One region of the Catellatospora aurea genome, then DNA from elsewhere that is predicted to be linked to it. Evidence: riboswitches for the same ligand, from Rfam matches in the RefSeq annotation. Region 1 holds a riboswitch; each other region holds the start of a gene.
What was found. Region 1 has a riboswitch for cobalamin ahead of ACFQO7_RS13755 (ABC transporter substrate-binding protein). Riboswitches for the same ligand answer to the same signal wherever they lie in the genome.
Positions count from the first base shown of each region.

Region 1 (7,040 bases):
TGCGGGGTGACGCGCGTCACGCAGCGGGCACCGGGTCGGGGCTCGGCGACGTCGACTCGGCCGGCTTCGGGCTCTCCGCCGGAGGCAGCGGGGACGGCGACTCGGCCGGCGGCTTCGGCGACGGCGAGGTGCTGGCCGGAGCGCTCGGCGAGCTGGACGGCGAGGTGCCGGTCGTCGGGCTCGGCGAGGTGGTCTTGGTCGGCGACGGCGTGGGGCCGTGCGTCGGGTTCGGCTGGTTCGGGGCGGGCACCGCGTCGACCACCCGGGTCGCGAAGTCGATGCTGCCCAGGCTGACCGACGCGCGCCGCACCACGTCGCCGGTGCGCGGCGAGTGGACCATCCAGCCGTCGCCGAGGTACATGCCGACGTGGTGGATGGTGCGCCAGTCGTTCGGGTCGGTGGCGAAGAAGACCAGGTCGCCGGGGAGCAGCGCGTACTTGCTGACCGTCTTGGCGCGGGTGCCGTAGTACTGGTCCTTGGCGACCCGGTTGAGGGTGATCCCGGCGGCCTTGTACGACGCCAGCATCAGGCCGGAGCAGTCGTAGGTGTTCGGACCCTCGTCGCCCCAGCGGTAGGGCTTGCCGCGCTGGCTGAGCGCGAACAGGACGGCCTTCTGCGCCTTGGCCGCGGCGACCAGGCCCGCGTTGCTCTTGCCTGGGCTGTAGTTGCCGAGGTTCTGCTCCTGGATCTCGCGCAGCCGGTCCGCTTCGGACTGGAGCTCGGCGAGCCGCCGCTTCAGCTCCAGGAACGCGACCTCTTTGCGCTTGAACTCCTTCTCCACAGCCGAATACGCCGTGGAGGCGTCCTGCTCGGCGGTGATGGCCGTGGTGAGCACCGTGTAGGCCTGGCGCTCGGCCTGCTGCGCGGTGGCGAGGTCGTTGAGCACCGCCTCGGTCTCCGGCGTGGACTCGGTGCGCGGGATCAGCTGACCCAGCTCGCCGAGCGAGTCGCCCAGCCGCGGCGGAGCCTTCACGGCTGCCTGGTATTCGGCGACGGCCGCGGCCTCGGCGGCCTCCTTCGCCACCCGCAGCGTGTCGGCGGTGGCCCGCCAGGCGTAGTCGGCCATCGCCTTGGCCACGACCGAATTGCTGTAGGCCTGGTAGAGCTCGCTGCGGCGGGCGCCGAGCACGGACAGCTCCAGCTCGGCGGCGCTGTACTGCGCCAGCAGCGCGGCGTGGGCGGTCAGCGGCTGGGTGCGGGGCATGCTCAGCGAGCCGAACGGCAGCGTCGGCAGCCCGTCGGGCTGGGGGCGCAGACCGGCGTCGGGAATCGAGGTGATCTTCGAGCCGATCGGCGGGTCAGCGGCCGCGGGCATGGCGATGCCACCGGCGATGAGCGCGCTGAGAACAGCCGAGCCCACCGCGACCTGACTCTGCCGTCGAGCCTGCCCGCTGCGACGCTTGGACATCGTTGGCCCCGTCCTCCCCGTTGGTCCCACAAGGTTCCTACCGGAAATCAGGATCGCTGTCGACCCTTCTGTCCCGGTGGCGTCAAGCTGAACAGCAGCTGTCAAGGGCAGCAGCAGGCACGTCGGCGGCACGTCGTAGGCTCACTGCCATGGACGTTGGTTTGAAGCGGGAGCTGGAGCAGAAGGTCTACGCCGGGGAGCGGCTCAGCCGCGAGGACGGCGAGGCGCTCTACGCGAGTGACGATCTGGCCTGGCTGGGGCGGCTCGCGCACCACGTCCGGACGGAGAAGAACGGCGACCGGGTGATGTTCAACGTCAACCGGCACCTGAACCTGACGAACGTCTGCTCGGCCAGCTGCGCCTACTGCTCCTTCCAGCGCAAGCCTGGTGAGAAGGACGCCTACACCATGCGGGTGGAGCAGGCCGTCGCCAAGGCGCTGGAGATGAAGGACGAGCAGCTCACCGAGCTGCACATCGTCAACGGTCTGCACCCGACGCTGCCGTGGCGCTACTACCCGCGCGTGCTCAAGGAGCTCAAGCAGGCGCTGCCGAACGTCAAGCTGAAGGCGTTCACCGCGACCGAGGTGCAGTGGTTCGAGAAGATCTCCGGCCTGACCGCCGACGCGATCCTCGACGAGCTGATGGAGGCGGGCCTGGAGTCGCTGACCGGCGGTGGCGCCGAGATCTTCGACTGGGAGGTCCGGCAGCACATCGTCGACCACGCCTGCCACTGGGAGGACTGGTCGCGCATCCACCGCCTGGCGCACAGCAAGGGCCTGCGCACCCCCTCGACGATGCTCTACGGCCACATCGAGGAGCCGCGGCACCGCGTCGACCACGTGCTGCGCCTGCGTGAGCTGCAGGACGAGACCGGCGGCTTCACCGTCTTCATCCCGCTGCGCTACCAGCACGACTTCCACGACAGCGCGGACGGCAAGATCCGCAACCGGATCCAGGCGCGCACCACGATGGCGAGCCCAGCCGAGTCGCTGAAGACGTTCGCGGTGTCCCGGCTGATGCTGGACAACTTCGACCACATCAAGTGCTTCTGGGTCATGCACGGCCTGTCGCTGGCCCAGCTGTCGCTGAACTTCGGCGTCGACGACCTGGACGGCTCGGTCGTCGAGTACAAGATCACGCACGACGCGGACTCGTACGGCACGCCGAACACCATGCACCGCGACGACCTGCTCCACCTGATCTGGGACGCGGGCTTCAGCCCCGTCGAGCGGGACACCCGCTACCAGGTCGTCAAGGAGTACGGCGCGCCGGTCAGCATGGCCGAGCGGCGCAGCGAGCCGCAGCAGGTCTGGGCCTGACGGGTGGCCGATCCGCAGAGCCCGGCCGAGGAGCAGCGCAAGGGCCCGCGGCGGGACGCGTCCGGGCGCATCGTCTCGCTCACCGACCTGGTGGCGTACGCGCTGGCCGGGTTCGCCATCAGCGTGCTCGGCATGGTCGCCTTCGACGGACTGTTCGCCCTGCTCGGCATGGGCGAGTTCGGTGACCTCACCGGCTGGCTCGCGGTGATCTTCCCGGCGATCATCTTCGTCGAGCAGTTCAAGGCGGCGGCGGGCCACCGCGGGCGGCTCGCCGTGGCCCCGGCCGCCGGTCTGGCGGCCGTGGTGCTCGGCGTGCTCGCGGTGGGCGTGGCGTCGGGATTGCCGCCGCTGGTCTCCGGCGGGCTGGGCGCGCTGGTCACCACGGTGGTGTACGCCGTGCTCTGGCACCTCGGCCTGGCGGCCGCCGAACGGGGCTGACCGGCCTCTCGCGCGGGGCTGACCGAGGCCTGGCAGGTTCGGCGGCTACCCTGGACCGGTGAGTCCTGCTGTCAAGTACACGCTCGCCAGGCTGATGCTCTTCCTGGCCGTCTTCGCCGCGCTGTGGTTCGTGCCGAACCTGAGCATGCTGCTCAAGCTGATGATCGCCATCCTGGTCTCGGCAGCGGCGAGCTATTTCCTGCTGCGCAACCTGCGTGACGACGTGGCTGCCCAGGTCGAGGGCGCGGTGGACCGCCGCAGGGCCGAGAAGGACCGGCTGCGTGCCGCCCTGGCCGGCGAGACCGAGCCCGGCGAAGACGTGCCCGCCGCCGAGGCCGAAGAGGTCCACAAGACCCAGGCGTGATGAGCCTGCGCACATCCTCCACTCCGCGTCGCGAGCATCGGCACGGGTGTGTATTAGCGTGTCGGCTGACTGTCCCGCAGCGAAGCCGGTGTGAACCCGGCGCTGTCCCGCAACTGTGATCCCACCTCGGTGGGCGAGCCAGGTCGCCTGCGGCAGTCGCGAACCACGCTCTCGAGGAAGGGCGTCTCGCGGACCGGGCTGCCCCACCTGATCGGGCCCTGTCGGCGAAGGACCTGCCTCGACCGATAGGAGGATCAGTGCGTACCCGTTTCCTGTCCCGCCGCGCGTTCGGCGCGCTGGCCGCCGCCGGCCTCGTCGCCGTGCTCGGTGCCTGCGCCACGAACGACCCGGCGACCCCTACCCCGTCGAGCGCCGCCGCGGCGTACCCGGTGACCGTCGGCTCGGTGACCCTGCCCGCGCAGCCGGTGAAGATCGTGTCGCTGTCGCCGACGACGACCGAGATGCTCTTCGCGATCGGCGCCGGCGGCCAGGTCGTCGCCGCCGACGACAACTCGAACTTCCCGGCGAACGCGCCGAAGACGGAGCTGTCCGGCTTCCAGCCCAACGCCGAGGCCGTCGCCGCCAAGAGCCCCGACCTGGTCGTGCTCAGCACCGACGCCAACAACGTGGTCGCCCAGCTGACCACCCTCAAGATCCCGGTGTACGTGGCTCCGGCCGCCGTGACGCTGGACGACACGTACCAGCAGCTCGCCGAGCTGGGTGAGCTGACCGGGCACAAGACCGAGGCCGCCGCGCTCGCCCAGCGGATGAAGGACGACATCGCCAAGCTGGTCAAGGACCTGCCCAAGCGCGCGACCCCACTGTCCTACTACTACGAGCTGGACCCGACGCTGTACTCGGTGACCTCGAAGACGTTCATCGGCTCGCTGTTCGAGCTGGCCGGGCTGGAGAACGTGGCCGACGCCGCCGACACCAAGGGCAGCGGCTACCCGCAGCTCACCGCCGAGTCGCTGGTCAAGTCGAACCCTGACCTGATCTTCCTGGCCGACACCAAGTGCTGCCAGCAGAGCCTGGACACCGTCAAGGCCCGTGCGGGCTGGGCCGGCATGACCGCGGTCAGCAAGGGCCAGGTCATCGCGCTGGACGACGACATCGCCTCGCGCTGGGGTCCCCGCGTCGTCGACCTGATCCGCGCGATCGTCGACGCCGCGAACAAGGTCCCGGCCTGACGTGACGACACTGCGACCGGCACGGCTGCGTCCCGGGTGGCTCGCCGCCGGGATCGGAGCCGTGCTGGTCGCGCTCGTCGCCGGGGTCGCCCTGGGCCCGGTGACGCTGCCGCCCGGCTCGGTCGCCGCCGAGCTGCTCAACCTGATCCCCGGCGTGGACCTGCCGTCGGGGCTGAACGAGCGCGAGATCGCCATCATCACCGAGCTGCGGCTGCCCCGGGTGGTGCTGGGCCTGCTGGTCGGCGCGATGCTGTCCCTGGCCGGCGGCTGCTACCAGGGCGTCTTCCGCAACCCGCTGGCCGACCCGTACCTGCTCGGCGTCGCCGCGGGCGCCGGGCTCGGCGCGACCATGGCGATCGCGTTCCGGGCCGGGGCGGTGCTGCCGCTGGCCGCGTTCGCCGGGGCGGGTATCGCGGTCGTGGTCACCTACCTGCTCGGGGTGGCCGGCGGGCGGGACCGCTCGTCGGCGACGCTGATCCTGGCCGGGGTGGCCGTGTCGAGCTTCCTCGCCGCGATCCAGACCTACCTGCTCCAGCGCAATGTGGACACCATCCGCGAGGTGTACTCCTGGCTGCTCGGGCGGCTGGCCACCAACGGCTGGCACGAGGTGACGCTGCTGCTGCCGTACTCGGTGGTCACCACGGTCGTGGTGCTGGCCCTGCGCCGGGAGCTGGACGTGCTCAGCGTCGGCGACACCGAGGCGGCGAGCCTGGGCCTGCACCCGCAGCGCTCCCGGTTGATCCTGCTGGCCGCGGCCTCGCTGGGCACCGCCGCCGCGGTCGCCGTGTCGGGGCTGATCGGCTTCGTCGGCATCATCGTGCCGCACGTGGTGCGCCTGCTGGCCGGTGGTTCGTACCGCTCGATCCTGCCGCTGTCGCTGCTGTTCGGCGCGGCCTTCCTCGCCCTGGCCGACCTGGCCGCGCGCACCCTGATCGCCCCGGGCGAGCTGCCGATCGGCGTGGTCACCGCGTTCTTCGGCGCCCCGTTCTTCATCCTCGTGCTGCGCTCGACCCGGCGGGTGAGCGTCTGATGCTGGCCGTCGAGGACGTCCGGGTGACCCTGGGCGACGCCGAGATCCTGCACGGCATGGACCTGACCGTGGCCTCCGGCGAGTGGGTCACCGTGATCGGCCCCAACGGCGCGGGCAAGTCGACCCTGCTGCGGGCCGTGGGCGGCGCGGTGCCACACCACGGAAAGATCATCATCGACGGTACGCCGACCAGCGCGCTGCCACGCCGCCGCCGCGCCCAGCTCGTTGCGACCGTGGCGCAGCAGCCCGTGGTGCCGCCCGGGATGCGGGTGCTCGACTACGTGCTGCTCGGGCGCACCCCCTACATCGCCCCGCTGGGCCGTGAGTCGGCGCAGGATCTGTCCATCGTGGAGCAGGTGCTCGACTCCCTGGAGCTGCGCCGGTTCATCGGCCGGGAGCTGGAGACGCTGTCCGGCGGCGAGCGTCAGCGGGTGTTCCTGGCCCGTGCGCTGGCCCAGGGCGCGCCGCTGCTGCTGCTCGACGAGCCCACCTCGGCCCTGGACATCGGCCACCAGCAGGAGGTGCTCGAACTGGTCGACCGGCTGCGCAAGGAACGCGCGCTGACCGTGCTCGCCACCATGCACGACCTGTCCGTGGCAGGCGAGTACGCCGACCGCCTGGTGCTGCTGGCCGAGGGCAGGGTCGCCGCCGACGGGCCGCCGGAGCAGGTGCTGACCGAGGAACTGCTCGCCCTGCACTACCGTGCCCGGGTGCGGGTGATCGCGGGCGAGTTCGGCCCGATCGTGGTCCCGGTCCGCGTCAACTGATCTCGCGTACCGCCGCGAGCGCCCGGTCCACGTCGGCCTCGTTCGTCACGATGCTCGTGCCGAACCGCAGGTAGGACGGGTTGTACGGGGTCGTGCTGGTGATGACGTCCTTGGCTGCCAGCACCGAGACGGCCGCAGCCGGACTCATCGACTTCAGCTCGCAGCAGACGAGTCCCGCACTCAGCTCGGGAGACTTCGGCGTGATCACTGTGACGCCGTCGATCCCGGCCAGGCCTTCCTTGAGCCGGGTGGCCAGCTCGGTCGTACGCGACGCGACGCGGGCGCGGGTCAGCGCGGCGTGGAAGTCGAACGCCTGCTCCAGCGCCCACAGGTGCTCGAAGTTGTGGTAGCCGCCAGGCGACGCCGACGGCGCGGGCAGCGCCGGGTCGAAACCCAGCCAGTGCGCGAACCCGGCCTGCTCGAAGGTGGGGATGGCGGGCCGGAACCGGGCCCAGGCCTCGGGGCGGCCCCAGATCATCCCCGTGCCGCGCGGCCCGAACAGCCATTTGTGGCAGCCCGAGACG
Region 1 is NZ_JBHTAC010000011.1:172,446-179,485, reverse strand. Features, by position in the region: gene ACFQO7_RS13775 (C40 family peptidase) at 17-1,408, opposite strand; gene mqnE (aminofutalosine synthase MqnE) at 1,558-2,727, shown strand; gene ACFQO7_RS13765 (hypothetical protein) at 2,731-3,165, shown strand; gene ACFQO7_RS13760 (DUF4229 domain-containing protein) at 3,224-3,529, shown strand; cobalamin riboswitch at 3,559-3,698, shown strand; gene ACFQO7_RS13755 (ABC transporter substrate-binding protein) at 3,802-4,719, shown strand; gene ACFQO7_RS13750 (FecCD family ABC transporter permease) at 4,721-5,749, shown strand; gene ACFQO7_RS13745 (ABC transporter ATP-binding protein) at 5,749-6,516, shown strand; gene ACFQO7_RS13740 (aminotransferase class V-fold PLP-dependent enzyme) at 6,509-7,040, opposite strand, start outside.

Region 2 (7,040 bases), on a different contig from region 1:
CCGTAGGCGTAGCCGCCCCAGACCGCGTACACCTCGGCCAGGTCCTTGTCGTCGCGCCAGTTACGAGCGTCGATGAGCGGGAGCAGGCCGGCCCCGTACGCCCCCGGCTTGGAGCCGAAGATACGGGTGGTGGCCCGCCGCCGGTCGCCGTGCTCGGCCTCGTCGGCGCGGGCGTGCGCGCGCACGAAGTTGTCCTCGTCGGCCTCGTCCAGCTCGGCGACCGCCCGCACCGCGTCGTCGATCAGCGCGACCGCGTGCGGAAACGCGTCCCGGAAGAAGCCGGAGATGCGCACCGTCACGTCCACCCGCGGCCGGCCCAGCTCGGCCGGCGGCACCACGGCGAACCCGGTCACCCGCCGCGACGCGTCGTCCCAGGTCGGCCGGCAGCCCAGCAGGGCCAGCACCTCGGCGATGTCGTCGCCCTGGGTGCGCATCGCCGACGTGCCCCACACGGTCAGCCCGACCGTGCGCGGCCACTCGCCGGTGTCCTGCCGGTGCCGGGCCAGCAGCGAGCCCGCCAGCGCCACCCCGACGTCCCACGCGTTGCGCGACGGGATCGCCTTCGGGTCGACGGAGTAGAAGTTGCGCCCGGTCGGCAGCACGTTGACCAGGCCGCGGGTCGGCGAGCCGGACGGCCCCGCCGCGACGTAGCGCCCGTCGAGCGCCTTCAGCACCGCGGTCACCTCGTCCACGGTCGCGTCCAGCCGCGGCACCACCTCGGTCGCGGCGAAGTGCAGCACCGCCTCGACGGCGTCGTCCGGGCCGCCCAGCACCTCGGCGACGACCGCCGGGACCTTGGACGGCTCCCAGCCCAGCGTCTCGTTGCCGATCACCAGCCGCCGGGCCACGCCCTCGATCAGGTCGACGGCGTCCGCGCCGGTGCGGGCCGGGCCGTCGGCCACCTCGGTCAGGTCCGCGGGCACGGCCGCCACGGCTCCCGGCTCGGCCAGCAGGGCACGCTCGTCCAGCCCGTACCGGCGGCACAGCGCCGCCCGCAGGCCCGGCAGCGCCCCGCGCACGCCGCCCCACACCTGGTCGGCGCGCAGCACCGCGAGCACCAGGTTGATCCGCGCTTCGCCCTCCGGCGCGCCGCCGAGGATGTGCAGGCCATCGCGGATCTGCGAGTCCTTGACCTCGCACAGGTAGCCGTCGACGTGCAGGATGAAGTCGTCGAAGTCGTCCTCGCCCGGCATGTCGGCCTGGTACAGGTCGTGGTGCAGCTGGGCGGCCTGGATCAGGGTCCAGATCTGGGCGCGCACGGCGGGCAGTTTCGTCGGGTCGAGGGCCTGCACGGTGGCGTACTCGTCGAGCAGCTGCTCCAGTTTCGCCATCTCGCCGTACGTCTCGGCACGGGCCATCGGCGGCACCAGGTGGTCCACGATCACCGCATGCCCCCGCCGCTTGGCCTGGGTGCCCTCGCCCGGGTCGTTGACGATGAACGGGTACACCAGCGGAATGTCCCCGAGCACCGCGTCCGGCGCGCACTCGCGGGACAGGCCCAGCCCCTTGCCCGGCAGCCACTCCAGGGTGCCGTGCTTGCCCAGGTGCACCACCGCGTCCGCGCCGAACTCCTCGTCCAGCCAGCGGTACGCGGCCAGGTAGTGGTGGCTCGGCGCGAGGTCCGGGTCGTGGTAGATGGCGACCGGGTTCTCCCCGAAGCCGCGCGGCGGCTGGATCATCAGCAGCACGTTGCCGAAGCGCAGCGCCGCCAGCACGATCTCGCCCCGGTCCACGTACAGCTCGCCCGGCGGCTCGCCCCACGCCGCCACGATGCCGTCGCGCAGGCTCGCGGGCAGCGCCTCCAACCAGCGGGTGTGCTCGCGCAGCGGCACCCGGGCCGGGGCCGCCGCGAGCTGCTCCTCGGTCAGCCACTCCACGTCATGCCCACCCGCCGCGATCAGCGTATGGATCAGCGCGTCCCCGTCCTCGGGGAAGCCCTCGCCCAGGTCGTATCCCGCCTCGCGCAGCGCCCGCAGCAGCACCACCGCGCTGGCCGGGGTGTCCAGGCCGACCGCGTTGCCGACCCGCGAATGCCGGGTCGGGTAGCTGGACAGCACGATCGCGAGCTTCTTGCGCTCGTTCGGCACGTGCCGCAGCCGGGCCTGGCGCACCGCGATGCCCGCGACCCGGGCCGCCCGCTCCGGGTCGGCGGCGTACACGCCGATGCCGTCCGGGCCGGGCTCCTTGAACGAGAACGGCACCGTGATCAGGCGGCCGTCGAACTCCGGGATCGCCACCTGCATCGCCGCGTCCATCGGGCTCAGCGCCGCGTCCGACTCCTGCCACACCGCCCGCGACGAGGTCAGGCACAGCGCCTGCAGCACCGGCACGTCCAGCTCGGACAGTGCCGCCACCGACCAGGCCTCGTCGTCCCCGCCGCCGCTCGCGTCCGCCGGGGTGGTGCCGCCCGCGGCCAGCACCGTCACGATCAGCGCGTCGCAGCCCCGCAGCAGGTCGCGCAGCCCGTCCGCCACCCCGCGCAGCGAGCCGCAGTACACCGGCAGCGCGTTCGCGCCCGCGTCGTGCAGCGCCCCGGCGAGGGTGTCCACGAACGCCGTGTTCCCGGCCAGCTCGTGCGCCCGGTAGTAGACGATCCCGACGGTCGGCCGCCCGGCCTCGTGCGCCGGGTTGAGGCGCACGCCGTACTCCGGCGTGGCCCGCGGCGCGTCGAAGCCCTCGCCGGTCATCAGCAGCGTGTCCGACAGGAAGCGGTGCAGCTCGCGCAGGTTGTCCGCACCGCCCTCGACCAGGTACGCCAGCGCCTCCCCGGCCACCCCGGCGGGCACGGTCGACTCGGCCTGCAGCGCGGCGTCGGGCAGCGCCTCCCCGCCCAGCACCACCACCGGCAGCCCGCCGGCGAGCACCGCGTCGAGCCCTTCCGGCCAGGTGCGGCGGCCGCCGAGCAGCCGTACCACCACGAAGCCGACACCCCGCAGCAGCTCCGGGACGTCACCGGCGTCCAGCCGGGCCGGGTTGCCGATGCGCCAGGGCGCATCCGACGCGCGGGCGGCGAGCAGTTCCGTGTCCGCAGTGGACAGCAGCAGACCTTGGACAGCCGTCATGGCCGCGTACCTCCTGTCGGGGTCCGCGCCCCGGTAGCAGAGTCGATGCGGCGGCCGGAGTCTCCTGACTCCCGGATCGACGCCCGGCCCCGGGCCTTCCCTTGCGGTGGCCTCGGATCTCTCCGACGGGGTGGGGACGGGCTCCCCGGTCACAGTGGCGGGACCGTCTCGGCTCTTCCCCGAGTTCCTCCCTGCCGCCGAGAGCGATCCTAGCGGCAGATAATGGAGCATGGCCTATCAGTGGCTCGCCGGGCTCACCATGGTGGTGCACTTCGCGTTCCTCGCGTACGTCGTGGCGGGCGGTTTCCTGGCCTGGTGGCGGCCGTGGCTGATCTGGCCCCACCTGATCGCCGCCGGCTGGGGCTTCACCACGGTCGCGCTCGGCCTCGACTGCCCCCTGACCTACGTCGAGGACTGGGCCCGCCGCGAAGCCGGCGAGCAGGGCCTGTCCCGCGGCTTCATCGACACGTACCTGACCGGGGTGGTCTACCCCGAACGGTTCACCGTGCCGCTGCAGGTGCTGGCCGGCCTGGTCGTGCTGACCTCCTGGATCGGCTTCGCCCTCCGCCGCAGGCCCGCCGGCACGGCCGACGTGCCATAGAGTGCCCGGATGATCGAGCAGCTCACGCCCGGCGGACGTCCCGCGTTCGTCGTCAACGTCGGGGTCCACCTCCATCGCGACGGCCGCTGGCTGCTCATCAAGCGCAGCGAGAACGAGGCGCACGCCGCGCGCCTGCTGTCGGGCGTGGGCGGCAAGGTCGACCTGCCGGCCGGGCCTGCGATCCCCGACGTCCTGGAGCAGACCGCGCCGCGCGAGGTCGCCGCGATCGTCCACCTGACCTTCGACGAGGCCGACGCCGACCCGGACCTGCCCCCGGTGGCTCCGCCGCAGCCTCCGGCTCGCCACGGAAGCCATCTGTTGATCGGTAAACTTCGCTGATTCTTGTCGTACGCCAGTTCTAAAATGGAGCCATGCATGAGGGGTTGACGCAGGCCGGGCGAATGGTCGCCGCTTGCGTTGACTCGTCCGTGTGGTCGCTGACCGACTCCGAGCTGATCACCTCGCTCGACTCGGCACGAGCATTGCGGGAACGCCTGGCGGCCGTGGAGCTGTCGCTGGTCCGCGAGCTCGACGCCCGTGCCGTCCCCGCCGCTCACGGCGCCTCCAGCACCGCGGTCTGGCTGCGCGAACACTGGCGCATCGGCATACGCACGGCCAAGCAGACCTTGGAACTCGCCCGCGCGCTGGAGCGCCTCCCCACCACCGCCGACGCCCTCGCCGCCGGAACCGTCAACACCGAGCAGGCCGCTGTCATCGCTCAGGCTCTCGCCGCACTCCCCTGCGAGGTGGGGCTGGAGACCGCGGCGAAGGCCGAAACCGCACTGATCGGATTCGCGGCCCAGTTCGAACCGTCCGTGCTCCGCCGTTTCGGCGAGCGCATCCTCACGCACGTCGCCCCCGACACCGCCGAGGAGCACGAACGCGAAGCACTGGCCGCGCAGGAGGAACGCGCTTACGCCACCCGCACGCTGACCCTGGTCGCCGACCGCAGCGGGCGGGTCCGCCTGACCGGCTGGCTCGACACCGAAGCGGCCGCCGTGGTCACCGCCGCGCTCGACCCCCTCGCCCGTCCTGGCGTCCTCAGCCACACCCGTGCCCTATCCCTCAGCGGCGACAGCGATCCCGTCGAAGGCTCATCCGCCAGCGGGCACAGCGCGGCTGAAAGCGCTCGTGACATGCGCACCGCGGGTCAACGGCGGGCCGACGCCCTCACCGAGATCTGCCGCCGCGTGCTCGCCTCGGGCGAACTGCCCGACAACGGCGGCGACCGTCCTCAGCTCGTGATCACCGTCGACTACGACGGCCTCGCTCAGCGCACCGGCTCGGGGCTGCTCGACAACGGCGCGACGCTCACTCCTGAGACCGTCCGGCGCATCGCCTGCGACGCCCAGGTCATTCCCGCCGTGCTCGGCGGCGACGGGCAACTGCTCGACCTGGGCCGGACCCGACGCCTCGTCACCGGAGCCCTGCGCCGAGCGCTCGTACTCCGCGACCGGGGCTGTGCCTTCCCGGGCTGCGACCGCCCACCTCGCTGGTGCCAGGGGCACCACATCCGGCACTGGGCCGACGGCGGTCCCACCGACCTCGACAACGCCGTGCTGCTGTGCGGACACCACCACCGCGTCGTCCACCACGACGACTGGCAGGTCCGGGTCGGCCACGACCGGCGGCCCGAGTTCATCCCGCCGAGCTACGTGGACGCCGCCCGGCTCCCCCGCCGCAACACCTTCCACCTGCGGCCCTAGGCCGTGCCCGAGCACCGATCACACCGGGCCGAGCCGGGCTTCCACTCGGAGAATCGGCAACCGCCCGAGCAGGTGGACGGCCGCCGCTGCGCACCCTGCTTTACCGCCCACACGGCTGGCAAGGCAAGCAGCTCGCCCTCGGCTTCCTGCTGGTCGACGCGCGTCGGACAGGTGACCGTCCAGCAGTGCCGCCACCTCCGCAGTCGTCCGGTACTCCAGCAGCGCGTAGCAGCAGGACCAGCCGTCGTCGTGAACGACGACTGGTCGCCACCAACGCCTTGCACGAGTGATTTGTCTGCGGCGCCCGTGCCGCGATCAGACCACCAGCGTCGCCGCACGTGCGGCGAGGCCGACGCCGACGAGCAGCACCATCGCGCTCGCGGCGTACGGCCCGGCCAGCCGGAGCCGCCGGAACCGCTCGAATCGCGCCGACCAGCGATCGCGGACCTTGAGCAGCAGCAGGCCCGCGACGGTGAGCGTGCCCGCCATGCCCAGCCCGTAGGCGAGCACGAGCAGGATGCCGAAGCCCGTCCGGCCCAGCGCGATCGCGCCCAGCAACACCACCAGCGCGGACGGGCTGGGCACCAGACCCGCCGCCACCCCGATCGCGCCGAGCCCGAACCGGCCGCGTCCCGTGCCCTCGGCAGCATGGGAGCCGTCGTGGGAGTGCACCCGGCCGAACAGACCATGCCGATGCCCGTGCCCGTGCCCGTGGCCGTGACCATGGCCATGGCCATGGTCGTGGCGATGGTCGTGGCGATGGTCGTGGCGATGGTCGTGAGCATGGTCGTTGTCGTGGCCATGGCGATGGTCGTGAGCATGGTCGTTGTCGTGAGCATGGTCGTTGTCGGACGTGCCATGGGAGTGGGCATGGTCGTGGTCTGAGGTGTCGTGGGTGTGGCCGGGCCTGCGGCGCAGGGTGGCCAGCAGCATCGCGAGGCCTACGGTGATGACGATGGTGCCGCTGGCCAGGCCGAGCCAGCCGAGCACGGTCTGGCCGGTCAGGCCGGAGACGGCGGTGAGCAGCAGGCCCAGGGCGATGACGCCGCCGGTGTGGGTGGCGGTGACGGTCGCGCCGACGGTCAGCGCGTCGCGGGGGCGGCCCGCGCGGTCGGCGAGGTATACCGCCATCACGGTCTTGCCGTGGCCGGGAAGCAGCGCGTGGCCCGCCCCGAGCACGAGTGCGAGCAGCGCGGCGAGCAGCCCGACGAGCGGGGTGAGCCGGTCCGCTCCGACGGTGTCGAGGACCTGCTGCTGCGCCCAGGCGGCCCAGCGCAGCGGCGCGGGATCGCCTGGCCGGGCGGGCGCGCCCAGGTCCGGTGCGACTGCCGAGGTGAGGCCGGTCGCCGGTGCGCCGGGTGGCGCTGCGGCGGGACGGGCGGGCAGGCTGGCGTCGCGGACGTCGAGCGGGGAGCCGAGCAGGTCGACGGGGTAGTCGCGCAGCTCGTTCGTGGTGCTGCGGGCGGGCACGGGTGAGTCGGGCAGGTCGACGCCGACGCCGGTGGCGGTGATCTCGCGCCAGCCGACGCGGTCGGCGAGGTGCCCGTTGTGGACGGTGAGCACGGCCGGGCGGTCCAGCCGGGCGGGGGTGCTCAGGGTGCAGGTGACCCGGCTGGTGGCCAGGCGGGCGGAGCCCGGTTCGAGGATCATCGCGGCCGAGCGGACGGTCCA
Region 2 is NZ_JBHTAC010000008.1:39,223-46,262, reverse strand. Features, by position in the region: gene cobN (cobaltochelatase subunit CobN) at 1-3,062, opposite strand, end outside; cobalamin riboswitch at 3,102-3,290, opposite strand; gene ACFQO7_RS10255 (DUF2784 domain-containing protein) at 3,292-3,663, shown strand; gene ACFQO7_RS10250 (hypothetical protein) at 3,673-4,002, shown strand; gene ACFQO7_RS10245 (HNH endonuclease signature motif containing protein) at 4,035-5,369, shown strand; gene ACFQO7_RS10240 (nickel/cobalt transporter) at 5,685-7,040, opposite strand, start outside.
Region 2: it holds a riboswitch for cobalamin, as region 1 does, so the genes downstream of both, cobN (cobaltochelatase subunit CobN) here and ACFQO7_RS13755 (ABC transporter substrate-binding protein) in region 1, are expected to answer to the same signal.

Region 3 (7,040 bases), on a different contig from region 1:
ACAGGATCAGCACGGCGCTCTTGTTGCGGGAGGTCTGCGCCGCGATGACCTCGTCCGGCGGGTAGAAGCCGGGGCTGGACGACTTCGGATACATCTCGAAGGTGTACGTCCAGATGCGCTGGTCGCCCCAGAGCCAGTCGGTGATGTCGCCGTCGGTGACGTACAGGTCGCTGCCCTGTTCGGGGGTGTAGGAGTTGGTCGCCGCCATCTGCTGGCCGATGGTGGCGAACGTGTTGCGCTCGTCGGTGGTCATGCCCGGGTTCACGGTGTCGGCGGTGGTGTAGCCGAACGGCCACAGGATCAGCTCGCCGTACGTGTGGAAGTCGATGTTCGCCTTGATCTGCTGCACGCCGCCGACGCGGCGGGACAGCACGAAGTCGCGCAGCACGGACGCCTCCGGGGTGGAGAACGCCGACGGGCCGCGGTAGGTCTCCGACGACGGGCTGCCCGAGGAGCCGCCGCAGCAGCCCCACTTGTAGCCGAAGTTGCGGTTGATGTCGGTGCCGACCGCCGAGCTGCCCGAGTTGGGCTGGCGGTTCTTGCGCCAGGAGCGGTAGGAGCCGGTGGCGATGTCGTACTCGCCGCCGTCGGGGTTGAGGTCCGGCACGATCCAGATCTCGCGCGAGTCGACCACGGCCTTGACCCGGCTGTCGGTGGCGTACGCGTCGGTGAACAGGTTGGCCAGGTAGAGCGCCATCTCGACGGTGAGGTGCTCGCGGGCGTGCAGGTGCGCGTTGAACAGGATCTCGGGCTCGTTCTCGTCGGTGGCGACGTTGTCGGAGATCTTCAGCGCGACGATCTGGCGGCCCTCGTACGAGGTGCCGATGACGGACTTGCGGACCAGCGTCGGGTGGTCGGCGACGATCTGGTTGATCTCGCTGTTCATCTCGGCGTAGTTGTGGAAGCCGCCGTCGGCCGACGGGAAGTCGAGCGGGACCGCGTTCGGCCCGGAGACCCGCGAGGACGGCGGGGGCAGCAGCTCCAGGCCGAAGCCCAGGCGGCGGATGCGGTCGGCCTCGGTCGTGTTCGCGGTGATGTAGATCTTGCCGTGCTCGATCAGGTCGATCGCCGCTCCGGTGCGGGCGACCGCGTCGCGGTCGGCGAAGGTCTGCGGGCCGGTGACCAGGTACTGCTGGGAGCCGGCGAGGGTGAATCCAGGCAGGTGGCTATCGTCGGCGGGCGCGCCGCCGGCCGGGCCGGGCACGGTGAGGGCGAGGCCGGTGGCCAGGGTGGTGAGGACGAGCGCGAGTCTGCGCACGGGTTACCTCCGAGGGGGTCGGTGGAGGCGGGTCGGGAGCAGGCCCGGCTCCGCTGGTCGCGGAGCCGGGCCCGGGGATGGTGCGACGGACTCAGAGGGTGAGCGTCCAGGAGTTGATGTAGCCGGTGTCGATCGAGGCGGCGTCGCGGGCGCGCAGGCGCCAGGTGCCGTTCTTGACCTCGGAGGACAGGTTCACCGTGTAGATGGTGTCGATGTTGTCGGTGCTGCCGCCCGACCGGTTGTGCAGGTTGTACACCGAGCCGTCCGGCGCGACGAGGTCCACGATCAGGTCACCCTTGTACGTGTGCACGATGTGCACCTCGACCTTGGACGACGAACCGGCGTTGCCCGTGCAGCCGGAGATCGTGATGTTGCTGTACACCCCGGTGCTGTTGTTGTCCGGAATGCTCACGTCGGTGCCGTTGGTGGCCGCGGCGCAGCTGCCGACCGGGTTGACCGTCCAGGTGAACGAGGCGGTGCCGGTCTTGCTCGCGCTGTCGGTCGCGGTGACGGTCACGGTGTAGGTGCCCGCGGTGGTCGGCGTGCCGGTGATCTGGCCGGTCGAGGAGCTGATCGAGGTGCCGGCCGGCAGGCCGCCGGCCGACCAGCTGTACGGCGACGTGCCGCCGGAGGCGGAGCTGTTCAGGGTGACCGCGGTGCCGACGACGGTCGACTGGTTGCCGGGGCCGGTGACGGAGACGCCGCCCGGGGCCCCGCCGAGGGAGACCGCCGCGTTGTAGATGTCGGTCGCGAAGTAGCGGACCTCGGTGTACACACCCGGGTTCTGCGGGCGGGCGCAGCCGATGCCCCAGCTCACGATGCCGACCTGGATCCACTCGTTGGCGGCGTTCTTCTTGACCATCGGGCCGCCGGAGTCGCCCTGGCACGTGTCGACGCCGCCGGAGCTCCAGTTGCCCGCGCAGATCTCCTCGTTGAAGACCAGGCCGGAGTACTCGCCGCCGGCGCTCTGGCACTGCGTGTCGGTGATGAACGGGACCTGCGCCTTGAGCAGGTAACGCTGCTGGCCGCCGCCCTCGGTGGCCGCGCCCCAGCCCATCACGTCGAAGTTGCCGCTGTGCAGCGACGTGTCCGTGGCGATCTTCAGCAGCGGGGCGGTGGTGATCGGGCTGGACAGGCGGATCAGCGCCCAGTCCTTGCCGGTGCCGTTGTAGCCCGGGGCACGGTAGACGTAGTTCGAGGTGCGGGTGGTGCGGGTCGGGTCCTGCAGGTCGACGACGCCCCAGGTGGCCGTGATCGAGGTGTTGTTGCCGGTCGCGCCGACGCAGTGGGCGGCGGTCAGCACCAGGCTCTGGGTGTACATCGCGCCGCCGCAGCCCATGGACAGGCGCACCATCCACGGGAACTCGCCCTGCGCGGCCCGGGTCCCGCCGACGACCTGAGGCGTGACCGAGCCGTCGCCGGAGGGCGCGGCCTGCGCCGGGACGGCGGCCGAGCCCAGGGCGAGCATGGCGCCGGCCAGCGCGATCGCGCCGGCGCGCAGCGCCGTTCGTAGTGAATTCCGCACAGGATCCTCCCAAGGTCCACCCGGCGCCGAGCGCTTCTGGCGCCGGATCGCCGGAGAGTTTCCCTGGAAGCTAGCGGAAGACAACGATACATAGCAATATCGAAGTTAATTGTTACGTGCTGATGTCACGCCCGCCGGGGCGTGACACAGACCTCCGTCCGGGCGACCCGCTTTGACGCGGCGCACCGCGTCCGTCACGATGGCCGGTGAGCGGCAGTGGAGGAACCCGGTGCGAGTCCGGGGCGGTCCCGCCACTGTCACCGGGGAGCGACCCCTCCCGAGCGGCTCCGTCTCACGACGCGCGCCGTTTCGGCACCAGGCCACGGCCGTTGACACGGTTGGAAGGCCGAGGGGAAGCGTCGATCCGGGAGCCAGGACACTCCGGCCGCTCGCGACGCCGCACGGCGTCACCACACCGGATTTCGCGGGCGAGGAAACCCGCGGAGAGGACTCGCGCATGGGCTCGTGCCTGAGCGGGCTTTGACCCCGCTGTACCCGTTCTCCGCCGTCGTCGGCCTCGCCGACCTCCGGCTCGCCCTGCTGCTCAACGCCGTCTCGCCCGCCATCGGCGGGGTGCTGGTGCGCGGCGAGAAGGGCACCGCCAAGTCCACCGTGGTGCGGGCGCTGGCCGGGCTGCTGCCGCAGGTTGAGGTCGTCGCCGGGTGCCGGTTCGGCTGCGACCCGGCGTCGCCGTACGGCGCGTGCCCGGACGGGCCGCACAGGGCCGGTCAGGACGTCATCGTCCGGCGCGCCAGGCTGATCGAGCTGCCCGTCGGGGCGACCGAGGACCGGCTGGTCGGCGCGCTGGACCTGGAGCGGGCGCTGACCGCGGGGCAGGCCGCGTACTCGCCGGGCCTGCTGGCCGGGGCGCACCGCGGCGTGCTCTACGTCGACGAGGTGAACCTGCTCCACGACCACCTGGTGGACCTGCTGCTCGACGCCGCCGCGATGGGAGAGGCGTACGTGGAGCGCGACGGCGTGTCGGTGCGCCATGCCGCCCGGTTCCTGCTGGTGGGGACCATGAACCCGGAGGAGGGCGAGCTGCGCCCGCAGCTGCTCGACCGGTTCGGGCTGGCGGTGCAGGTGCGCGCCCCGCGCGAGCCGAAGGAGCGGGTCGAGGTGGTGCGGCGGCGGCTGGCGTACGAGGCCGACCCGGCCGGGTTCGCGGCGCGGTGGGCCGAAGCCGATGCCGAGCTGGCCGAAAGTATCGACGCCGCCCGGCGGCGGCTGCCCGCGGTGGAGCTGCCCGACGCCGAGCTGACCCGCATCGCGCACGTGTGCGCCGCGTTCGAGGTGGACGGGCTGCGGGCCGACCTGGTGGTGGCCCGCGCCGCGCTGGCCCTGGCCGCGTGGCACGGCCGCGGCCGGGTCACCGAGCAGGACGTGCGGGACGCGGCCCGGCTGGCGCTGCCGCACCGCCGCCGGCGCGACCCGTTCGACGCCCCGGACCTCGACGAGCAGGCCCTGGAGGACGCGCTGAACAGCGCACCCCCGCCGGCTGAACCCGACGGCTCCCACGACGGCCCGGGTGCTCCCGGCGACCAGGACCGTGCGGCGGGCGGCGCGGGCGCCCCGAAGGCCGATCTCGACGGTGATGCCGACCTGGACGGTGACGGGCCGGACGGCTCCGGTCCGGACGACGGGCCCGACGGCGGCCTGGACGACGACGGTCCGGACGGCGGTCCGCGGCCGGGCGGGCCCGGCGGTGCGGTCCCGGACGAGGGCGGCACGCCGCCGCGGCCGGTGCCGCAGGGGGACACGCGGCAGCGGGACGGGGCCGACGAGGGGCGTTACGTGTCGGCGGGGCAGCAGCACGCCGAGGCGGCGACGCCACGGCGGGCGCGGCTGTTCGCGGTGCAGGGGGTGGGGGAGGGCGCGGCGGGGCGGCGCTCGCCCGCGTACACCCGGATGGGCCGGACCGTCGGCGCGCGGGTGCCCGGCGGCACCCTGGCCGCGCTGCACCTGGCGGCGACCGTGCGGGCGGCGGCCGGGCGGCAGCACGCCCGGGGCCGGACCCCCGGCGGCCCGCTGCGGCTGGTCGCGGCCGATCTGCGCGAGCCGGTGCGGCAGGGGCGCGAGTCGAACCTGGTGCTGTTCTGCGTGGACGCCTCCGGCTCGATGGCCGCCCGGCAGCGCATGGGCGCGGTGAAGGGCGTGGTGCTGTCGCAGCTGCTCGGCGTGTACCAGCGGCGCGACAAGGTCGGCCTGGTCACCTTCCGGGGCAGCGAGGCGGAGCTGGCGCTGCCGCCGACGTCCAGCGTGGAGGCCGGCGCGGCGCGGCTGCGCGAGCTGCCCACGGGCGGGCGTACCCCGCTGGCCGCGGGACTGCGCCGGGCGGCGCACACGCTGCGGGTCGAGCGGCTGCGCGACCCGCACCGGCGCGCGCTGCTGGTGCTGGTGACCGACGGCCGGGCCACCGCCGGGGCGGACCCGGTCGGCGAGGCCATGCGTATCGCGGGCGGGCTCGCCGCGACCGGGGTGTCGGCGGTGGTCGTGGACTGCGAGTCGGGGGTGGTGCGGCTCGGGCTCGCCGCCCGCCTGGCGGCACGGCTCGGCGCGGAGCACGTGCCGCTGGCCGAGGTGACCGCGCAAGGGCTGGCCGGGGTGGCCCGCCGGGACCGCCGGAGGGCGGCATGACGCAGACGAGTGGAGGCCGCTGATGCCGCAGGGCAAGCCGGAGACCGTGCCCGACGACGGGCTCACCACGCGCCAGCGCCGGAGGTCCCCGGTGCTGGCCGTGCACACCGGAATCGGCAAGGGCAAGTCGACCGCGGCGTTCGGCATGGCCCTGCGGGCCTGGAACGTGGGCTGGCCGATCGCGGTCTTCCAGTTCGTCAAGAGTCCCAAGTGGCGGGTCGGCGAGGAGGCCGCGTTCCGGGCGCTGGGCCGCGCGTACGACGAGTCAGGCGCGGGCGCGCCGGTGACCTGGCACAAGATGGGCGAGGGCTGGTCGTGGCTGGCCCGGCCCGGCGACGAGCGCGACCACGCCGCCGAGGCGGCCGAGGGCTGGGCCCAGGTCAAACGCGACCTGCTGGCGCAGCGGTACGGCTTCTACGTGCTCGACGAGTTCACCTACCCGATGCACTGGGGCTGGGTGGACACGGCCGACGTGGTCGAGACTCTGCGCACCCGTCCGGGCTCCCAGCACGTCGTGATCACCGGCCGGTACGCCGCGCCGCCGCTGCTGGAGCTGGCCGACCTGGTCACCGAGATGGGCAAGGTGAAGCACCCGATGGACATGGGACGCAAGGGCCAGGCGGGGATCGAATGGTGAAGCGCGAGGAGAGAGCGCAGCGAGCCCCGCAGTCGCGAACGGACAGCGCATGGTGAAGGTGCCCAGGATCGTGGTGGCCGCGGCGGCGTCGGGGCACGGGAAGACGACCGTGGCGACGGGGCTGCTGGCGGCGTTGACGGCGCGCGGCATGACCGCGGCCGGGTTCAAGGTCGGTCCGGACTACATCGACCCGACCTACCACTCGCTGGCCTGCGGGCGGCCCGGCCGCAACCTGGACCCGTCGCTGGTCGGCGAGGACCTGGTCGCGCCGCTGTTCGCGCACGGGGCGACCGGTGCACAGGTGGCGGTCGTCGAGGGCGTGATGGGCCTGTACGACGGCCGCTCGGGGGAGGGCGACTTCGGCTCGACCGCGCACGTGGCGCGGCTGCTGGACGCGCCGGTGGTGTTCGTGGTGGACGCGACCGGCCAGGGCCGGTCGGTCGCCGCGCTGCTGCACGGGTTCCGCTCGTTCGGCTCGGTGCGGCTGGCCGGGGTGGTGCTCAACCGGGTCGGCTCGGACCGGCACGAACAGATCCTGCGCGAGGCCTGCGAGGAGGTCGGCACGCCGGTGCTCGGCGTGCTGCGGCGCGCCGGTGCGGTGGCGGTGCCGTCCCGGCACCTCGGGCTGGTGCCCGCCGCCGAGCGCAGCGGCGCGGCGGTGGACGCGGTGCGGGCCATGGGCGCGCTGGTCGAGGACGGGGTGGACCTCGGCGAGGTGCTGGCGGTGGCGCACAGCGCGCCGCCGCTGGCGGTGACGCCGTGGTCGGCGGCCGAGGCCGTGCGGGCGGCGGCCGAGGCGGCCGGAGCGCGGCAGGCCGGGCTGGAAGCGGACGGAACGTCGGCCGAAGCCGGGGACCGGCCCGTGATCGCGGTCGCGGGCGGGCCCGCGTTCACGTTCGGCTATGCCGAGCAGGCCGAACTGCTGCGCGCCGCCGGGGCCGAGGTCGTGCACGTCGACCCGCTGCGCGACGAGGCGCTGCCGA
Region 3 is NZ_JBHTAC010000008.1:50,846-57,885, forward strand. Features, by position in the region: gene ACFQO7_RS10285 (M14 family zinc carboxypeptidase) at 1-1,258, opposite strand, end outside; gene ACFQO7_RS10290 (trypsin-like serine protease) at 1,350-2,783, opposite strand; cobalamin riboswitch at 3,004-3,164, shown strand; gene ACFQO7_RS10295 (VWA domain-containing protein) at 3,249-5,420, shown strand; gene cobO (cob(I)yrinic acid a,c-diamide adenosyltransferase) at 5,443-6,057, shown strand; gene ACFQO7_RS10305 (cobyrinate a,c-diamide synthase) at 6,107-7,040, shown strand, end outside.
Region 3: it holds a riboswitch for cobalamin, as region 1 does, so the genes downstream of both, ACFQO7_RS10295 (VWA domain-containing protein) here and ACFQO7_RS13755 (ABC transporter substrate-binding protein) in region 1, are expected to answer to the same signal.

Region 4 (7,040 bases), on a different contig from region 1:
GCGTGGCCGGGCGAGTGCACCGTCCACGAGGGAACCGTCCGCGACCAGCTCACCCAAGCCTGGTCCGGCTCCGACGCCATCGTCGCCTTCCTCGCCACCGGCGCCACCGTGCGCCTGCTCGCCCCCCTCCTCACCACCGGCTCGGACGGCAAGCACACGCAGCCGGGTGTGGTGTGTGTGGACGAGGCGGGGCGGTGGGCCGTGGCGCTGCTCGGAGGGCATGGCGGCGGGGCGAATGCGCTGGCCGCGCGCGTGTCCGAGGTGCTGGGGGCGTCGGCTGTGGTGACCACCGGCACTGACGCCGCCGGGCTGCCGGGCCTGGACACCCTAGGGTTCGCCGTCGCGGACCCGGACGCCGTCGCGCCGGTGTCGCGGGCGCTGCTCGACGGGGAGCCCGTGCACCTGCGGTCCGATCAGGTCTGGCCGCTGCCGGCGCTGCCCGCGAACCTCGGTGACCACCCCGGCGCGACGCGGACGGTGCTGATCACCGACCGCCGGGTGGCGCACGCCGGGGACCGGTCGGTGCTGGTGCTGCGTCCGCCGTCGCTGGTGCTCGGGATCGGGGCGAGCCGGGGCGTGTCCGCCGAGGAGATCGCCGAGCTGGTAGCGCGGGTGCTCGCGGACGCGGGGCTCGCGGCGGAGTCGGTGTGCGCGGCGGCGACCGCCGACGTGAAGGCCGACGAGGCCGGGTTGGTGGCCTATGCGGCAGGCCGGGGTCTGCCGCTGGTGACCTTCCCCGCGGCGGCGCTGGCGCAGGTGGCCGTGCCGAATCCGTCCGAGGTGGTCCGGGCCGCTGTCGGCACGCCGAGCGTGGCCGAGGCGGCGGCGCTGCTGGCCGCCGGTGCCCGGGGCCGGGGGGCGGCGCTGGTGGCGGGCAAGACGGCGTCGGCGATGGCGACCGTGGCGGTCGCCCGGCTGGTGCCGATGGGCCGGCTCGCGGTGATCGGCCTCGGCCCCGGCGCGGCGGACCTGCGCACCCCCCGGGCGACGGCGCAGCTGCGCGCGTCCTCGATCGTCGTCGGCCTCGACCAGTACGTGGACCAGGTCCGGCACCTGCTGCGCCCCGGCACCCGGATCGTCGACTCGGGACTCGGTGCGGAGGAGGAGCGCGCCCGTTCGGCGGTCGAGCTGGCGCGGCAGGGGCACGCGGTGGCGCTGATCGGCTCCGGCGACGCGGGCGTGTACGCGATGGCGTCGCCGGCGCTGGAGTTCGCCGGGGACGACATCGAGGTGACCGCGGTGCCGGGGGTGACCGCGGCGCTGGCCGCGTCGTCGCTGCTGGGCGCGCCGCTGGGGCACGACCACGTGTACCTGTCGCTGTCGGACCTGCACACCCCGTGGGAGATGATCGAGCGGCGGCTGGCAGCGGCGGCCCAGGCGGACCTCGTGGTCTGCCTGTACAACCCGCGCAGCGCGCGGCGCACCCGGCAGCTGCCGGCGGCGCTGGCGATCCTGGGCGCGCACCGGCCGCCGGACACGCCGATCGGGCTGGTCCGCGACGCGTCCCGGCCCGGTGAGCGGATCGCGCTGACCACCCTCGACACGATCGATCCGGCCGAGGTGGACATGAACACGGTGGTGATCGTCGGGGCCAGCACGACCCGTACGGTCGCCGGGCGCATGGTCACCCCGCGGGGGTACGCGTGGATGGCGCGGTGAGTCCGGTGCGCTTCGACGGCTGCCAGGGGTGCGGCGCGTGCCTGCTGACCTGCCCGACGCACGCGATCCGGCCGATCGGCGGGACGGGCCCGGCCCGGCTTCACGCCCGGCCCGACCTGTGCACCGGCTGCGGCGAGTGTGTCGAGGTGTGCCCGGTCGACGCGGTGACCCTGGTCGAGCGGGAGGCGCGATGACGACCGTGGCCAGGACGGTGCACCCGATCGAGGCGGAGTCCTACCGCATCCTGCGGGCGGCCGTGGACACCTCCGGGCTGCCCAGGCACAGCCGGGACGTGGCCGAGCGCATCGTGCACACCACCGCCGATCCGGGCTGGGTCGGCGATCTGGTGCTGGACGAGCCGGCGCTGGCCGCCGGGGCGGCGGCGCTGGCGGCGGGCGCGCCGCTGGTCGTGGACGTGACCATGGTCGGCGCGGGGATCACCCGCTACCCGACGCGCTGCCTGGTCGGCTCGGCGCTGGCGGCGGAACTGGCCGCGGCCGAGGGCGTCACCCGCTCGGCGGCGGCGGTGCGGCTGGCCGCGGCCGAACACCCCACGGGCGCGGTATGGGCCGTCGGCAACGCCCCGACCGCGCTGTTCGAGCTGCTGCGGCTGGCCGCGGCCGGGCAGGTCGCCCCAGCGCTGGTGGTCGGCCTGCCCGTGGGCTACGTGGGCGCGGCCGAGTCGAAGGCCGCGCTGCGGCTGTCCGGGCTGCCCCAGCTGTCCAATCTGAGCGCTCGGGGCGGCTCGGCCGTCGCCGCGGCAGCCGTGAACGCCCTGCTCTACGGCGACCCCCTACCCCTGGAGGAGAGACTGTGACCACCACCCCGCCCGCGCTGCTCATCGCCGGGCACGGCACGTCCGACGCGGACGGCGCCGAGCAGTTCCGCGCGTTCGCCGAACGGGTCGGCAAACGCCTCGCCCCGCGCGGCGTGACCGTCGGCGGCGGCTTCATCGAGCTGTCCCCGCCCCCGCTGGGCGAGGCGGTGGCGGACCTCGTCGCGGGTGGGCACCGCCGGCTGGCGGCCGTACCGCTGATGCTGGTCGCGGCGGGGCACGCGAAGGGCGACATCCCCGCGGCACTGGCCCGCGAGCAGTTGCGGCATCCCGGCCTGGTGGTGGCGTACGGCCGCCCGCTCGGCGCGCACCCCGCGGTGCTCGCCCTGCTGCGGGAGCGGCTGGACCAGGCGGGAGCCGATCAGGACAGCACGGTGCTGCTGGTCGGCCGGGGATCCACGGACCCCGACGCGAACGCCGAGGTCGCGCGGGCGGCCCGGCTGCTGGCCGAGACGACCGGGGTGGCCGGGGTGGAGTACGCCTTCATCTCGCTCGCGGCCCCCGGCGTGCCCGCGGGCCTGGACCGCTGTGCGGCGCTGGGTGCGCGCCGGATCGTGGTGCTGCCGTACTTCCTCTTCACCGGGGTGCTGCCGCGCCGGGTGGCGGGGCAGGCCACGGCCTGGGCCACGGGCCGCCCCGACGTGCACGTGCGGAGCGCGGGCGTGCTCGGCGACACCGACGCCCTGGCCGACCTGGTGATCGAACGCTACGGCGAGGCCCTGGCCGGCGACATCCGGATGAACTGCGACTCCTGTGTGTACCGGATCAGCCTGCCGGGCTTCGAGGACCGGGTCGGGCTGCCGCAGACCCCGCACCACCACCCGGGTGACCCGGGGCACAGCCACGGTCACGATCACCCGCACAGCCACGATCACGCACCGCTTCATGCGGATATTCACCGACGTCACCCCTGAGGAGGTTTGACGGCCGGCGAGCGTTGCTGGCATGGTGAGGGCAACAAGTTCACATCAGACGACGGTGCGCAGGAACCCGGTGAGAATCCGGGACGGTCCCGCCACTGTGACCGGGGAGCGCCCCGCACGAGCCACGGCCGCCGCAGCGGCTGGAAGGCGCGGCAAGCGCGACGAAGTTCCATCCACCCGGGAGTCAGGACACTGACCCGTCGTTGTCCAGTTCGGGGCGGTGAACCCCGAGGAGGAGGTATTTGTCATGGGTGCGTTGTCGACGCCCGCGGTGCCGTCGCAGGAGACGGCCGCAATCGCGGGGCGGCTGCGGGATCAGGTCATCGCCGGGGTGCTCGTCGCGGTGGCGCTGTTCATCCTCTACGCGGTGTTCCTGGACCAGGGCGCGCTGCTGTCCCCGGTGTACGGGGAACTCTCCCGTAGCGCCAACTATCTGCACGAGCTGTCCCACGACGGGCGGCACCTGTTCGCCGCCAACTGCCACTGAGCGGGGCGGACATGTCCCTGCTCTCGCTGATGGGGCGGGGCGGGCTGGCCGGCGCGTGCGCCGGTGCCCTCTCCGCCGTGGTGTCCCTGGTGCTCGCCGAGCCGGTCATCGACCGGGCGATCGCCCTCGAACACGCGAACGCCGGTGAAGGCCACGGCGCGGAGCTGTTCAGCCGCGATACGCAGCACGTCGGCATGCTGGTCTCGGTGATCCTGGCCGGGATGGCGATCGGTCTGCTGTTCGGCCTGGTGTACGCCGTGCTGCACCGCCGTGACCCGGGGGCCGACCCGTGGGGCCGGGCACTGCGCCTGGCCGGGGCCGGTTTCCTGGGCGTGGCGTTCCTGCCGTTCCTGCGCTACCCGACCAACCCGCCAGGGGTGGGCAGCGAGGCGACGCAGCAGGCGCGCACGGTGACCTGGCTGGCCGCGATCGCGATCGGGCTGGCCACGGTCAGCGCGGCCCGTCTGCTGGCAGGCCGGCTCGCCGAGCGCGGGGCGGCGCTGCCGCTGCGTCAGCTGGCGCCGGTGGGGGTGGTGCTGCTGGGGCTCGCCCTGCTGTTCGCGCTGCCGTCGTCGGGTGATCCGATCAGCACGCCGGCTGATCTGCTGTGGTCGTTCCGGTTGCTGTCGCTGCTGGCCTCGGTGGTGCTGTGGGCCGGGATCGGCGTCGGATTCGGGCTGGCCGGGCTGCGGGCCGGCGCGGTCGCGAACACCGCCGCCGTGCGGGCGGCCGCGTGAAGGCCAGGGTGACGGTGTGCCGTGACTGCTGTTGCGGCACCGCCAAGCACCCGGACACCGATCACGAAGGCCAGCTGCGGCAGCTGGAGAAGGCGGGCGTACGGGTGCGCATCGCACAGTGCCTGGACGTCTGCGAGCACTCGAACGTGATGGTCGTGCATCCGCGCCCGTCCGGTCGCCGCGACGGCGGCCGTCCGGTGTGGCTGGGCGGCGTCCTCGACGAGGCGACGGTGGAGTACGTCGCCTCCTGGGCGGCCGCGGGCGGCCCCGGCTCCGCCGACCTCCCGGTCGCCCTCATCCCGTACGTCATCGAGGCCCCCGGCCAGACCTGACGGCCTGCGGGGGTCCTTGATCGTCCGACTTGCCAGGCACCTTCGCGTATCTTGAGGCCGTATTCGCCCATGTGCCTGGCAAGTCGAATGACCTTGGTGTGCGACCCGCCCCGCTTGGCCGCACGGGCCGGGTGCGGCGGCGGTCGGGTGCGGCCCGTCAGGGGCGAGTGGTCACGGCCGCGGCCTGTTCAAAGGACTGGGCCGGGGCGCCGCGGCGGTACATGACCAGCAGGATGATGGCGAGCAGGGGCATCAGGATGTCCGACGGCAGCGCCCAGACGTTGGCGGGCGCGTGGTTGTCGTGGAAGACCCACTGGTTGAAGTGGCCCCAGGCGTCGCCCCAGAAGGAGATGGCCAGCGCGGTCACCGCGGCGGTGAGCCAGGTGCCGCGCAGCCGCCGCCAGGCGCAGCCGATCGCCAGTACGGCCACCGCGATGTCGCCCCAGCCGACCTCCCACTGGAACATCGACTGCGTGTAGCCGATCTGCTCGGCGGTGTCGCCGGACGTCGGGCCGATGTGGCTGAGTCCGCCGAGGATGCCCCAGATCCCGGCCCCGACCACCATGATCCAGAGCAGGGCGAGTTCGACGACCCGGTGTTTGGTCTTACGGTCGGGGTGCTTGTCCACGGCGACGTGGATCAGCCAGCCGACGACGACGGTGAACCAGATGGCAGCGAAGAACGGCATCACACACCTCCGGACGGCTCCGACGTTACGCCGGGGCCGTCCGGAGGTGGGCCGGTCCTGCGAATCCGTTCCGGCGGCTCAGGACACTCCGTAGAATCGCCGCGCCCCGGGGTGCAGCTCCAACGGCGACACCAGCGGTGCGATGTCCCGGCTGAAGTTGCCGCCCTCCGGGTGCACCGCGGCCAGCTCCGACTGGTGGTCGAAGAGCAGCTGGGTGAGGCGGTAGGCGACGTCGTCGGGCATGTCGACCGGCACCACGATCAGATTCGGCACCGCGATCGTGTCCACCTCGGCGGCCAGGCCGTACATGCCCTTCGGGATGCTGCCGGGGGCGTAGATGTCGGGATGGGCCTTGCTGATGGCCTGGCCCAGCTTGTCGAGCGGGACCAGGGTGAACACGCCCGGGGACTGGTCGAACAGGCCCTGGATGCCGGTCGTGGGCAGGCCGGCCGAGTAGAACATGGCGTCCAGGTCGCCGGACCGCATCGAGGACGTCATCTGCGACAGCGACGCCGACACCTGGGTGATGTCGCGCTTGAGGTCCAGCCCGGCGACGGTCAGCAGCCGGACGGCAACCTCCTCGCTGCCGGAGTTCTGCGGGCCGGTGCCGACCTTCTTGCCGCGCAGGTCGGTGATCGACTTGATCCCCGCGTTGCGGCGCACCACGAGGTGGGTCTGGCCGTTGAAGATCCGGGCCAGCGCCCGGAACTGCACCGGCTTGCCCTCGAACAGGCCCTTGCCCGCGGCGGCGTCCGCGGCCACGTCGGCGAAGGTGAACGCGATCTGCACGTCGTCGATGGCCAGCCGCTGCAGGTTCTCGCCCGCGCCGTTGGTCGGCGGGGCGAGCGCCTCGTAGCCGGGCAGGTGGCGGTTGATCAGATCGGCGTAACCGCCACCCACCTGGTTGAACACCCCGTTGGTGGGGCCGGTGCCGATGGTCAGGGTGCCGCCGTGCCAGGCCGGTGCGGCCTCTTCGGCGTCCGCCGAGCAGGCGGCGAGCGCCGGCCAGAGCAGTACGCAGAGCAGCAGGGCCAGCCGGCGGCGCCTCACCACTGGCCGTCCACCCGCGCCTCCGGCTCCAGAGCGTACGCGACCCGGTGTGCCAGCAGCGCCGTCTCGTAACCGATCTGGCCGAGGTCGCAGCCGGGCGCGGCCACCACGGCGAGGAACGCGCGGTCGCGGACCGCCATGATCAGGAGCACGCCCTCGTCCATGTCCACCACGGTCTGGCGCACCTGGCCGCTGCTCAGGCAGCGCGCCGCGCCGATGGTGAGGCTGGCCATCCCGCTCGTGATGGCAGAGAGCTGGTCCGACAGATCCTGACGAAGCCCGTCCGAGTGGGCGATCGTCAGGCCGTCCACAGAGACCGCCAGCACGTA
Region 4 is NZ_JBHTAC010000008.1:62,702-69,741, forward strand. Features, by position in the region: gene cobJ (precorrin-3B C(17)-methyltransferase) at 1-1,659, shown strand, start outside; partial or broken gene ACFQO7_RS10335 (4Fe-4S binding protein) at 1,644-1,826, shown strand; gene ACFQO7_RS10340 (precorrin-8X methylmutase) at 1,859-2,476, shown strand; partial or broken gene ACFQO7_RS10345 (sirohydrochlorin chelatase) at 2,473-3,381, shown strand; cobalamin riboswitch at 3,437-3,632, shown strand; gene ACFQO7_RS10350 (hypothetical protein) at 3,665-3,904, shown strand; gene ACFQO7_RS10355 (CbtA family protein) at 3,916-4,641, shown strand; gene ACFQO7_RS10360 (hypothetical protein) at 4,638-4,973, shown strand; gene ACFQO7_RS10365 (DUF6790 family protein) at 5,131-5,661, opposite strand; gene ACFQO7_RS10370 (TAXI family TRAP transporter solute-binding subunit) at 5,740-6,714, opposite strand; gene ACFQO7_RS10375 (roadblock/LC7 domain-containing protein) at 6,708-7,040, opposite strand, start outside.
Region 4: it holds a riboswitch for cobalamin, as region 1 does, so the genes downstream of both, ACFQO7_RS10350 (hypothetical protein) here and ACFQO7_RS13755 (ABC transporter substrate-binding protein) in region 1, are expected to answer to the same signal.